2 regions of the Nocardiopsis sp. L17-MgMaSL7 genome follow, and region 1 is predicted to be linked to the other one. Evidence: riboswitches for the same ligand, from Rfam matches in the RefSeq annotation. Region 1 holds a riboswitch; the other holds the start of a gene.
What was found. Region 1 has a riboswitch for S-adenosylmethionine ahead of thrC (threonine synthase). Riboswitches for the same ligand answer to the same signal wherever they lie in the genome.

Region 1 (5,823 bases):
GTCGAGCACGCGGGCGAGGATGCCCGGGTGGTTCGCTTCCAGGTGGTCGAGGACCTCGGCCAGGGTGCCGCCCTCGGCGGTCACCTCGGACGCGTCGTTGGTGTAGGTGCGCAGGATGGTAGGCACGCGGACGCTGACGCTCATGGTGTTCGTACTCCTGGGACGTGGGTGGTGGACGTGGGGCGAGTCCGGGTCAGGCCAGGCCCTGGGCCTTGAAGGCCTCCAGGGACGGCTTGATCGTGGCGGTGACGCCCGAGTCGACGGCGTTGAGGGTCTTGAGCCCGTCGCCGGTGTTGACGATGACCGTCTCCGCCTCGGGGTCGAGCCTGCCCTCGCGGACCAGCTTGCGCAGGACACCGGTGGTCACACCGCCCGCGGTCTCCGCGAAGATCCCCTCCGTGCGGGCCAGCAGCTTGATGGCGTCGACGATCTCGTCGTCACCCACGTGTTCGATCGCCCCGCCGGTGCGGTTGGCGATGTCCAGCACGTACGGGCCGTCCGCGGGGTTGCCGATCGCCAGCGACTTGGCGATGGTGTCCGGCTTGACCGGCTGGATGACGTCGTGCCCGTCGGCCCAGGCGCGGGCGACCGGCGAGCAGCCCGTGGCCTGCGCGCCGAACACCTTGTAGGGGCGGTCCTCGACGAGGCCGACCCGGATCAGCTCCTGGAAGCCCTTGTCGATCTTGGTGAGCTGCGAGCCGGAGGCGATCGGGATGACGATCTGCTCGGGCAGGCGCCAGCCGAGCTGCTCGGCGATCTCGTAGGCCAGCGTCTTGGAGCCCTCGGCGTAGTACGGCCGCAGGTTGACGTTGGTGAAGCCCCAGCTCTCGCCCGCCTCGTCGCCGATGAGCTCGGAGCAGAAGCGGTTGACGTCGTCGTAGTTGCCGTCGATGGCCACGACCTTCCCGCCGTAGACGGCGGCCATGACGACCTTGCCCTCCTCCAGACCGGCCGGAATGAACACGCACGAGTCGAATCCGGCACGCGCGGCGGCGGCACCCACGGCACCGGCGAGGTTGCCGGTGGAGGAGCAGGAGAGGGTGGTGAACCCGAAGGTGCGGGCGGCCTCGACGGCGATCGCGACCACGCGGTCCTTGAAGGAGTGCGTGGGGTTGGCGGAGTCGTCCTTGACGTGCAGGGAGCGCAGGCCGAGTTCGGCGGCGAGGCGGTCGGCCCGGACGAGGGGGGTGAGGCCGGGGTTCATGTTGGGCAGGTCGGCCACGTTGTCGGGGACCGGGAGGAGGGAGCGGTAGCGCCAGATGTTCTTGGGGCCGCTCTCGATCTGCTCGCGGGTGACGGGCCCGAAGTCGTAGGCGATCTCCAGGGGGCCGAAACAGAACTGGCAGGCGAAGCTCGGCGAGAGTTCGTAGCGCTCACCGCACTCCCGACAGGACAGCGCGGTCCCGGGGCCGAAGGCGCGAACGGAGGTGGGTTCAGCGGCGGCAATCGCCATGGCGAGGCGTCTCCCCTCATCTTTCCTGGTGGCCACCTTGACCCCAGGCCGGAGTTGGCACCTGCCTCGACGGGTCGCGTTGATCGCGGTTCCACATGTCGAGATGGTTGCCGGGGCTTCGCAGGGCCGGTCCCTCCACCCCTCTGGATGAGCAATATGAAGTTGTGGCGGTTCTTCTCCGAGAACGCACCGTCACTGTAACTGAGGTGCTGACCGATTTTCCATGCCGGGTGATCCGGATTACACAAAGCGGCTCGAATGCTGAGACGACACCGTCCACGTGCGGCGCGACCCGAGTACGGATCCGGCTCCCCTGTGACGGTGTCCACCGTTGCCCGCGAGGGGGTTTGGGGCGACTGTCCGTAGGCGAGACCTAGGAGGAGTGCGTGATCCCCAGAGCTTCCTTCGTCGAGAGGACGACCACGTGGACAAGGCTCAGATCCTCATAGCCTCCAACAGGGGCCCGGTCTCCTTCTCCACCGCCGACGACGGCTCGCTTGAGCACCGTCGGGGCGGCGGCGGACTGGTCTCGGGGATGATCTCCGTGGCCACCGAGATCGACGGACTGTGGGTGTGCGCGGCCCTGTCGGACACCGACCGCCGCGCCGCCACCGAGGCGCCGGGGGCCCGTCTGGACCTCGCGCACGACCTCGACGGCATGCGAGTCCACATGTTGGACATCCCTGAGACGACCTTCTCGGGCGCCTACACCGGGGTGGCCAACTCGACCCTGTGGTTCGTGCAGCACATGCTGTACGACACCCCGAACAAGCCCTCCTTCGGCTCGGAGTTCCGCAGCCAGTGGGAGGACTACGCCGCCTACAACAACGCCTTCGCGGAGGCGCTGGTCAGCGGTGCCGCCGAGAACGCGCGCGTGGCCGTGCAGGACTACCACCTGGCTCTGGTGCCGCGCATCCTGCGCGCCCGCCGACCGGACCTGCGGATCGCGCACTTCTCGCACACCCCGTGGGCCCCACCCGAGTACTTCCGGATGCTGCCCACCCAGGTGGCCCGGGAGCTGCTGGAGGGGATGCTCGGCGCCGACCGGCTGGGGTTCCTGAGCCCGCGCTGGGCCGACGCGTTCCTGCGCTGCTGCGCCGAGATCCTGCGCGCCGACGTCGACCTCGAACGGCGCACCGTGGAGCACGGGGGCCGGATCGTCGAGGTGGGCGTGCACGCCCTGGGCGCGGACGAGGAGGGGCTGCGGGAGAGCGCCTCGGAGCCCGCCGTGGCGGACCGCAGGCGGACGCTGGGCGAGGCCGTGGGCGACACCCGGCTGATCGTCCGGGTGGACCGCACGGAGCTGTCCAAGAACATCGTGCGCGGTCTGGAGGCGTACCGGGAGCTGCTGACGGCGCACCCGGAGTGGCGGGGCCGGGTCACCCACCTGGCCTTCGCCTACCCGAGCAGGGGCGACGTGCCGGAGTACCGGGAGTACACGGACTCCGTGCTGCGGACCGCGAAGGAGATCAACGAGGAGTTCTCCACCCCCGAGTGGACGCCGCTGGTGCTGGAGGTCAACGACGACTACCCGCGGTCGCTGGCCTCGTTCCAGATGGCCGACGTGCTGCTGGTGAACCCGATCCGGGACGGCATGAACCTGGTCGCCAAGGAGGGCCCGGTGCTCTCCGAGCGGGACTCGGTGCTGGTGCTCTCGCGTGAGGCGGGGGCGGCGGACGAGCTGGGCGCGGACGCCCTGCTGGTCAACCCCTACGACACCGTGGAGACCGCCGAGGCACTGCACCGGGCGCTGTCGATGCCCGAGGGGGAGCGCAAGGAGCGCCGGGGACGGCTGGCCGAGGCCGCCGTGGCGCTGCCGCCGCGCCGCTGGTTCCAGGAGCAGCTGCGTTCCCTGGACGGCTGACGGGGTTCGATGTGAGCCGCTCGGCCGCGGCGGGGCCGGACGGGTGCCGGGCGTCGGGACGCGCCGCGCGCCGGAGACGGCCGGGACGCCGGGAACAACGCGAGGGCGTGTCCCGTGCTGGACACGCCCTTCGGCGGGGTCATGTTGCGGCCCACGACCCGCTGGCTCTCGGTCGGACTCCGGTCATCCGGTAAGTCACCGGGCGCCCGACCGGTATCCGGTCAGTGGGTCCGGGAGGCGGCCGCCTTCCAGGCCTCGGCCTCGGCGAGGAGTTCGGTGACGATGCCGGACTTGGCGTCGGCGTAGTCCTGGATGCGCTTCCAGGTGCGTTCGGAGAGTTCACGCTTGACCGCGGTGTAGCGTTCCCGGGCCCCGGCGTCCGCGATGAGGTAGTCGCGGAAGAGCCGCATGCGGTCGATCTCCTCGCACCCCTGGCTGAACACGTGGAGGTTGAGGTTGACGCTGGGACCCTTGAGGACCCGGTGTTCGTACCAGTCGGGTTCGGCGATGACCAGGGTGTATCCCACCTTCTCCAGGTCGTCCAGGTAGGCGGTCTCGTCGGCGGAGTCGGTGACCGCCATGACCAGGTCCACGCAGGGTTTGGCGGCCAGGCCGGACACCGCTGTGGAGCCGACGTGGTCCAGGGACAGCACGCGGTCCCCCAGTGCGCCCCGGATACGGGATTCCTCCTGGCGGAACAGGTAGGGCCACTTGGGGTCGGGTTCGGAGAGGCGCACGCGACCGTTCACCAGGTTGCGTGCCATGGGGTCGGAGGCGACCCGCCTGTCTCCTCGTGAGGGCAGAGAGGGCGTTTCGAGAGGCGACATTCCACAAAGCCTTGCCGTCCGGCGTACCCGCGTCAAGGCTTTCGACGTGCCTTACATATGCACGCGCATTCGTGGCACTACCGACCGTCCGAGCGGCATGACCGAACGCGACGGTCAGGCCTGGGGGCGTCCCTCAGGGGTGGAGACCACCAGGACGAGCGAGCCCTCCCACTCGGGGAGTTCACGCAGGCGGCCGTGGCGCGCGTCCCACGTGCCGTCGCGGAGGTCGCGGGAGAGGTCCTCGTGGAAGCGGGTGTGCGCGGCCTCGTCGACGAAGCTCCACGCCGAACAGGCCTGCCGGGCCCCGGGGTCGAGCAGCGCCTCGGGGCGGCCGTAGTAGGCCTCGTTGAAGCCGTCCGAGCAGTCGAGCGGGATCGGCACCCGGGTGACGGTGGTCGTTCCTCCCAGCCCCTCGGCCAGGACCGACGGCTCCGGGTAGCGGCGCGCCTCGGTGTCCAGGACCTCCGGGCAGTAGCCGTATAGCCAGAAGTCGCGTACCAGGGCGGGGTCGCAGGTCAGCACCACCACAGGGCCCGTGGTCACCCGGCGGACCTCCGCCAGGCCCCTGGCGAGGTCGGACCACTGGTGGACGCTGAAGGTGGTCATGGCGGCGTCGAAGGAGTCGTCGGGGAACGGCAGCGACTCGGCGGTGCCGTCGACCGCCGCGGGCAGGTGCCCGGGGCGCCGGGCCCGCATGCTGGCCGAGGGCTCCACGGGGGTGACGTCGCGGTCGGCGGGTTCGTAGGACCCGGCCCCGGCCCCGACGTTGAGCACCGTCCGGGCGTCTCCCAGGGCGGCGTGGAGGAGTTCGGCGATCCTCGGTTCCGGTTGCCGGTGGTCCGTGTACGTGCGGGCGATGACCCCGTAGTCCGCGTCGCCCGCGCTGCCGTCCCGCATCCGAACCATGCTGTCTCCCACCGTCGAGGTGTCGCCGAGCCGAGCTGTGTGTGGTGCCGCAAGGACCCTAACCAACGAAAAGCCGTGGCGTCACGGGCTTTTCACCCGATCCGCCACGGCTCGCCCCGCCAGGGGGCGTGTGACCTCAGCCGACTCGACGCCCCGCCTACTTCTTGCGGCGGCGGCCGCCCTTGCGCCGGGAGGGGCGCTCCTCGGCCCTGGCCTGCTCGGCCCGCTCGGCGGCGATCCGCTGGTCCTCCTCCTGCCGCTCGGCCGCCACCCCGTAGGGGTCCTTGCTGGTCCGGCGCACCCACAGCACCAGCAGGATCACGATCAGCGCCAGCACCACGCCGACCAGCGCGAACCACATCCACACCGGAACGGTCGGGGAGTCGTCCTGCACCAGGTTGTCGTCGACGAGCGGCATGTCCTGGGCGTTCCCGGAGGCCTGCGCGACAGCCGAGGGCAGGTACAGGGACGCCAGCCCCTGCCCGCCCTGTTGGGAGCCCTCCACCAGGGCGTCACGGAGCTGCTCGGCGCCCAGCTGCGGGTACTCGGAGGTGAGCAGCGCGGCCGCGCCCGCGGCCACCGCGGCGGCGTACGGGGTGCCGGTCACGTCGGTCTGGCCCATGTCCGGGCCGGCCGTGGACAGCTCGGCGCCGGGCGCGAGGAGGTCGATCGACTCGGCCGGGGGCGAGTCGGGCAGGAGGGCGCCCTCCTCGTCCACACCGCCCACCGCCAGGACGTTCGGGTCCGCCTCGCCGCCCGCCGGGGCGACGACC
Region 2 (5,823 bases), on a different contig from region 1:
CCCCTCGTCCTTGAGCCGGCCGATCCGCAGCGCTGTCATCGAGGCGTGGTTGACGTCCACGACCATGTCGGCGAGCTTGCGCTGGGTGAGCTGGAACCCGCCGATGGGCTTGCCGAACTGCTCACGCGTCTTCGCGTAGTCCAGGGACGCCTCGTAGCAGGCGCGGGCGGCACCGGCCACGCCCCACACGATGCCGTAGCGGGCCTCGTTCAGGCAGGACAGCGGCGACCCGAGCCCCTTCGACGCGGGCATGACGGCGTCGGCGGGCAGGCGCACGTCCTCCAGGACCAGCTCGGAGGTGATGGAGGCGCGCAGCGAGAGCTTCCTGTGGATCACGTTGGCCGAGAACCCGGGGGTGTCCGTGGGCACCACGAAGCCCCGGATCCCGTCCTCGGTGGCGGCCCACACCACGGCGACGTCGGCGACCGAACCGTTGGTGATCCACATCTTGGTGCCGTTGAGGACCCAGTCCGAGCCGTCACGGCGGGCGCGCGTGCGCATGGAGCCGGGGTCGGAGCCGGAGTCGGGCTCGGTCAGTCCGAAGCAGCCGATCGCCTCACCGGCGGCCATCTTCGGCAGCCACTCGTTCTTGTGCTCCTCCGAACCGAACTTGTGGATGGCGGCCATGGCCAGCGATCCCTGCACGGACACGAAGCTGCGCAGACCGGAGTCCACCGCCTCGAGCTCCCTGCAGGCCAGGCCGTAGGCGACCGCGCTGGAACCGCCGCAGCCGTAGCCGTCCAGGTGCATGCCGAGCACTCCCAGGTCACCGAAGGCCTTGGCCAGCCCGCGCGGGTCCGGGAGGGTTCCGGCCTCGAACCAGTCGGCGACGTTGGGCAGGAGCTCACGGGTGGAGAACTCGCGGACGGCGTCGCGGATGTCGCGCTCGGTGTCGGAGAGCTCGGCGTCCACGGCCAGGAAGTCGAGGGGGTCGGGGGCGGCGGCCCTGCGCTTGGAGTCGCTCATGGTGGGTGTCCCTTCGTGGTGCTTGCGTGTGTGGGGTCGGTGCCGGGGCGCGGGCCCCGGCTCAGCCGACGTCGGTCTGCTGGACGGCGCCGCTGGCCAGGAGCGCCGCGATCCGGTCCGGGGTCAGGCCGAGCTCGGCCAGGACCCGCTCCGAGTGCTGTCCGAGCAGCGGAGGGGCGGTCATCGGCACGGGGGTGTGCTCCATGCGAAAGCCCGCCCGCACCTGTTCCAACGGTCCGGCCGTGGGGTGTTCCACCGTGCGCAGGACGTCGTCGCCGTTGGCGTCGGCGGTGCGCAGCGCGTCCAGTACCCCGCGGACCCTGCCAGCCGGGACCCCGGCCCCGACCAGGACCCCCATCCAGTGCTCGGCCGGCCGTTCCCGCAGTGTCGCCGAGAGTTCCGCGACCAGTTCGTCCCGGTGCGCCACCCGTTCCGGGTTGGTGGCGTACCGGGGGTCCCGGCCCAGGTCGGGGCGGTCGATCGCGGCGCACAGCCGCTGGTACAGGGCGTCGTTCCCGGCGGCGATCACCACCTCCGCGTCCTTGGTGGGGAACACCTGGTAGGGCACGATGGTCGTGTGGGCGTTGCCCACACGCGCCGGTTCGGCTCCGGTGACCAGCGCCTGCTGTGCCAGGTTGACCAGGCTCGACAGGGTGGAGTTGACCAGCGAGACGCTGATGTTCTCGCCGCGTCCGGTCACCCGGGCCCGCATGAGCGCGCCGAGGATGCCCACTGCCGCGTTCAGGCCGGTCAGGACGTCGGTGAGCGCCACACCCACCTTGCTCGCCGGACCGTCGGCGGGGCCGGTCGTGGCCATCAGCCCGCTCTCGGCCTGCACGACGATGTCGAACCCGGGGCGGGTGGCGGGATCGTGCTCCGGGCCGAACCCGCTCACCGAGCAGTACACGACCGCCGGATTGCGCGCGCTGACCTGCGCGTACCCCAGGCCGAGCCGGTCGATCACCCCGGGCCGGAAGTTCTGGATCACCACGTCCGAGGTGGCGCACAGCTCCTGGACGGCGGCCAGACCCTCGGGGTCCTTCAGGTCCACGGCCAGGCTCCGCTTGTTCCGGTTCACGGACAGGAAGTAGGCGGCCTCGCCGGGGGAGTGGTCCGCCCGGTGCTCCTCGGTGGGCTCGGCGTAGGGCGGACCCCAGGAACGGGTGTCGTCGCCCCGACCGGGCTGCTCCACCTTCACCACCTCGGCGCCCATGTCCGCGAGCAGCATGGTGGCGTAGGGGCCCGCGAGCACGCGGGACAGGTCGGCGATCCGCACTCCGGCGAGGGGGAGCGGGGCGTCCTCCCCTGTTCCGTCCGCGGGGGCGGGCTGGGGACTGGTCTCACTCATGGGGGGTCACTCCTTGCCGTCGAGGCTGGCGGGATCCTCGGGGCCGCAGGGCAGCTGGTCGCCGTCCCGCAGCTGGTAGTAGGTCTCCAGGCAGCGGCGGAGCGCGGTGGTGAGCGCGGCGCCGGACTGGCCCGCGTAGCGCGTCTGGACCCGCTGGACGATCTCCGCGATGTCGTCGGTCACCGAGGCGCCCTCGACCAGGGCACGGAAGAAGTCCTTGGCGAGGTCGGTCAGGAGCGTGGTGTCCGCGGCCACGATCCGGCCGTCCGCGGAGTCCACCGCGAGCACGACCCCGAGCCGCTGGTACTGGGAATGGCTCGCCACCGAGTCGGGAAGACGGGCGTAGCCGGAGATGAGCACAACCCTCGGGTTGCGGAAAAGCTGCTGAACACGGTCGTCGCCGTACAAAGGAAGAGCACCTCTTGTCTGCGGGCACGCGAAAACTCCGACTCACTGGAGTCTCGCGTCTGAAGGGCAGCCGGGGGAAACCGGACACCCGCGACGTGAGGGCAGTTCCCGATCAGTATGGCCCAGCCGGGACGGTCGGTGTCAAGGGCGGGGGTGGCCCGGGGCACACGGGCGCGGATGCGCGCCCACGGGAGCTTGTGTTACATTTCGGCACAGGTCACGAGTACCAGCGACAAGCCCCGGCTAGCTGGTCGGCAACCCTCCTTCCGCGGTGGGGTGCCCCGGGTGAGGACCAGGTCCCGACACGACCGTGTCAGACAAGCGCGGACCCCTGAGGCGCGGCCGTCATCGGCGTACCCCGTGGGTCCCACGACCCACAGAAGAGGTGCCCCATGACCACTGTCATCCCGTTCGACTCCACGCGCTCCAGCCGTTCCGCCGCCAGGGACGCGGCCCGCGACGCCAGGGCCCGCACCGAGTGCGCGATCGTCACAGCCGAGGGTGGGACCCCGCTGGTCACCGGCGAGTACGTGGACTACGCGAACTTCGACTACGCCGCCAGTGCCCCGTGTCTGACCAGCGTCGCCGACGCGCTCGCCGCCGCCCTGCCCTACTACGCCAGCGTCCACCGGGGCGCCGGGCACCACTCACAGGTCAGCACCGACGCCTACGAACGCGCCCGCCGCAGCGTCTCCCGGTTCCTGGGCGTGCGCACGGAGGCCGACGCGTCCGGCTCCGCTGACGCGGTCGTGTTCGTGCGCGGCACCACCGACGCCGTGAACCTGCTGGCCCGCGCCGTCCCCGAGGGCTGCACCGTGGTGGTCTTCGAGTCCGAGCACCACGCCAGCCTCCTCCCGTGGGAGCACCCGGCCTCGCGCGCCGGGAAGGTGGTCCGGCTCCCGCTGCCCGCGTCGCCCGAGGCGGCCGTCACCGCCGCCCGCACCGCGCTCGCCGAGGAGCCCGAGGGTCCCCGGCTGCTGTGCGTCACCGCCGCCTCCAACGTCACCGGTGAGATCTGGCCGGTCGAGGAGCTGGTGGAGGCCGCCCACGCCGAGGGCGCCCGCGTGGTGGTGGACGCCGCCCAGTACGTGCCGCACCTGCCGTTCAGCCTCGCCGCGACCGGCGCGGACTACGTGGCGCTGTCCGGTCACAAGCTCTACGCCCCCTTCGGCTCGGGGGTGCTGGCGGGCCGCGCCGACTGGCTCTCCGCCGCCGCCCCCTACCTCGCGGGCGGGGGCGCCACCCGCCGGGTGACCGAACACGACGTCCAGTGGAACGACCTCCCTGCCAGACACGAGGCGGGCAGCCCGAACGTCCTGGGAGCCGTGGCACTGGCGGCGGCCTGCGACACCTTCACCACCGAGACTCTCTCCCTCCAGCACATCCGCGAGGCCGCGCTCCTGGAGCGCCTGCGCGCCGGGCTGGGCGAGATCGAGGGCGTGCACGAACTGTCCCTGTGGGACCCCGAGCACGCGCGGGTCGGGATCGTGTCCTTCGTGGTCGACGGCCTGCCCGCCGACCTCCTGGCCGCCGCGCTCTCCGCCGAGTACGGGATCGGGGTGCGGGACGGCCTGTTCTGCGCCCACCCCCTCACCACCCGCCTGCTGCCCGAGGGGCACGAGCAGGCCGTGCGGGCGAGCCTGGGCGTGGGGACCACCGAGGAGCACGTGGACCGGCTCGTCGGAGCCGTCGCCGACCTCGTGGCCCGGGGCCCGCTCTGGGAGTACGCCGACTGCGACGGCCGCCTCGCCCCGGTCCCGGACCCCCGCAACGTGCTCTGAACCCGTTGCGGTGCGCGGGCGGTTCGGCCGGGGTCCGGGCCGCCTGCTGTCGTTCGGTCGGCCCTCACCGGTGCCGCGCGCCTTCCCGGGCCCTGGCACACCACCTCTCCCCACACCGCGCTCTGGCCGAATCGGGCCACGTCCGGTAGCGCCCGGCTCTCTCGGGCACAGCCAGTGGGGACGAAAGGTGCGTCGGTGGAGACGTGGTTGCTGGTGTGGGCCCTGGTGATCTTCGGGCTGTGCTCGGGGGGAGTCTGCGTCCTGTGGGTCCGCTGGGTGCGGGAGCTGGGAGGCACCGACTCCGGGGTGTTCGGGAAGGGCGTGGGACCTCGGACTCAAGGAACCTTGTTACGCATGACCCCACATTCGACGCACTAAGTCACATTTCACGCTTAGGTGTGCTGGGGATCACGTTCCCAGACGGTACTATCGGGCCCTGACGGTGGGGCGCGCCGTCGCCGGACCCGACCGGTCCGCACCGACGACGCGGCCCGCCTCCCGCGAGCGAACCGGCTGGGGGAGCGTGAACGTGACGGACGTCCGAGGACCCAAGACAGGTCCCCTCACGGCCGTGTTCCGAGCGACCGAACCCCCGCGCGTGCCCGAGCAACCATCACCGGTGGTCAGCCTCAGCGCGCGCGGCTGCCCGCCGCCCGACCCCGCCGAGACCGAACTGGTCCGTCTGCACCAGGCCTTTCTCGGCCGCGTGGTCGACTACCTCTGCGCGGACGCCGGGATACGCCAGTTCGTGGACTGGGGCTGTCCGGTGCCCGGCACCGCAGAGCGGATCCGCCGGGCCAACACCGACGCCACCGTGGTGCACCTGGCCCCGACCGGAACTGCGGGGGTGCTGGCCGCCCCCGCGCTCAACGCGACGGTTCTGGCCGGGGACGGTGCCGGTGACTCCGGGACGGACACCGTGCTCCGACGCCTCCACACCAGCGGGCTCGTCGACTTCGACGAGCCCGTCGCCGTACTGATGACCCGACCCGGCACCGAACAGGAACCGCCAGCCGGGCTCGACACACTGCACACGATGATGCGCGGCGGCGGATACGTCGCCCTCACCTCCACGGCTCCCCGCCCTACGGCGGAGCGGGCCTTCGCCCCTTTCCTCCCCGTCGAACCGGGGGTCGCCGACCTGACCTGGTGGCCCTATCCGGACGAGGACGTGCCCGCCCCGGGTTGTGGAACCCTGGGCGGACTGGGCCGCGTGCCCAGGCGAGGAAGGGGAGCGACGCGATGGCGCTGAACTGGAACGGCGAGATCCTTGCCCAGATGAGGTTCTACTGGGACTTCTCGCTGTGGCCCAGGCTCGAA

Region 2: it holds a riboswitch for S-adenosylmethionine, as region 1 does, so the genes downstream of both, BDW27_RS00195 (aminotransferase class V-fold PLP-dependent enzyme) here and thrC (threonine synthase) in region 1, are expected to answer to the same signal.

Annotation. Positions count from the first base shown of each region.
Region 1 covers NZ_QGTF01000006.1:242,721-248,543, forward strand. Annotated here, with positions in the region: gene BDW27_RS12800 (ubiquitin-like small modifier protein 1) at 1-144, opposite strand, end outside; gene thrC (threonine synthase) at 194-1,453, opposite strand; SAM riboswitch class I at 1,467-1,607, opposite strand; gene BDW27_RS12810 (trehalose-6-phosphate synthase) at 1,878-3,317, shown strand; gene BDW27_RS12815 (GrpB family protein) at 3,539-4,144, opposite strand; gene BDW27_RS12820 (class I SAM-dependent methyltransferase) at 4,259-5,050, opposite strand; gene BDW27_RS12825 (S8 family serine peptidase) at 5,208-5,823, opposite strand, start outside.
Region 2 covers NZ_QGTF01000001.1:38,680-44,502, reverse strand. Annotated here, with positions in the region: gene BDW27_RS00210 (acyl-CoA dehydrogenase family protein) at 1-966, opposite strand, end outside; gene BDW27_RS00205 (CaiB/BaiF CoA-transferase family protein) at 1,028-2,314, opposite strand; gene BDW27_RS00200 (DUF3870 domain-containing protein) at 2,321-2,722, opposite strand; SAM riboswitch class IV at 2,938-3,052, shown strand; gene BDW27_RS00195 (aminotransferase class V-fold PLP-dependent enzyme) at 3,115-4,503, shown strand; gene BDW27_RS00185 (SAM-dependent methyltransferase) at 5,033-5,755, shown strand; gene BDW27_RS00180 (DinB family protein) at 5,746-5,823, shown strand, end outside.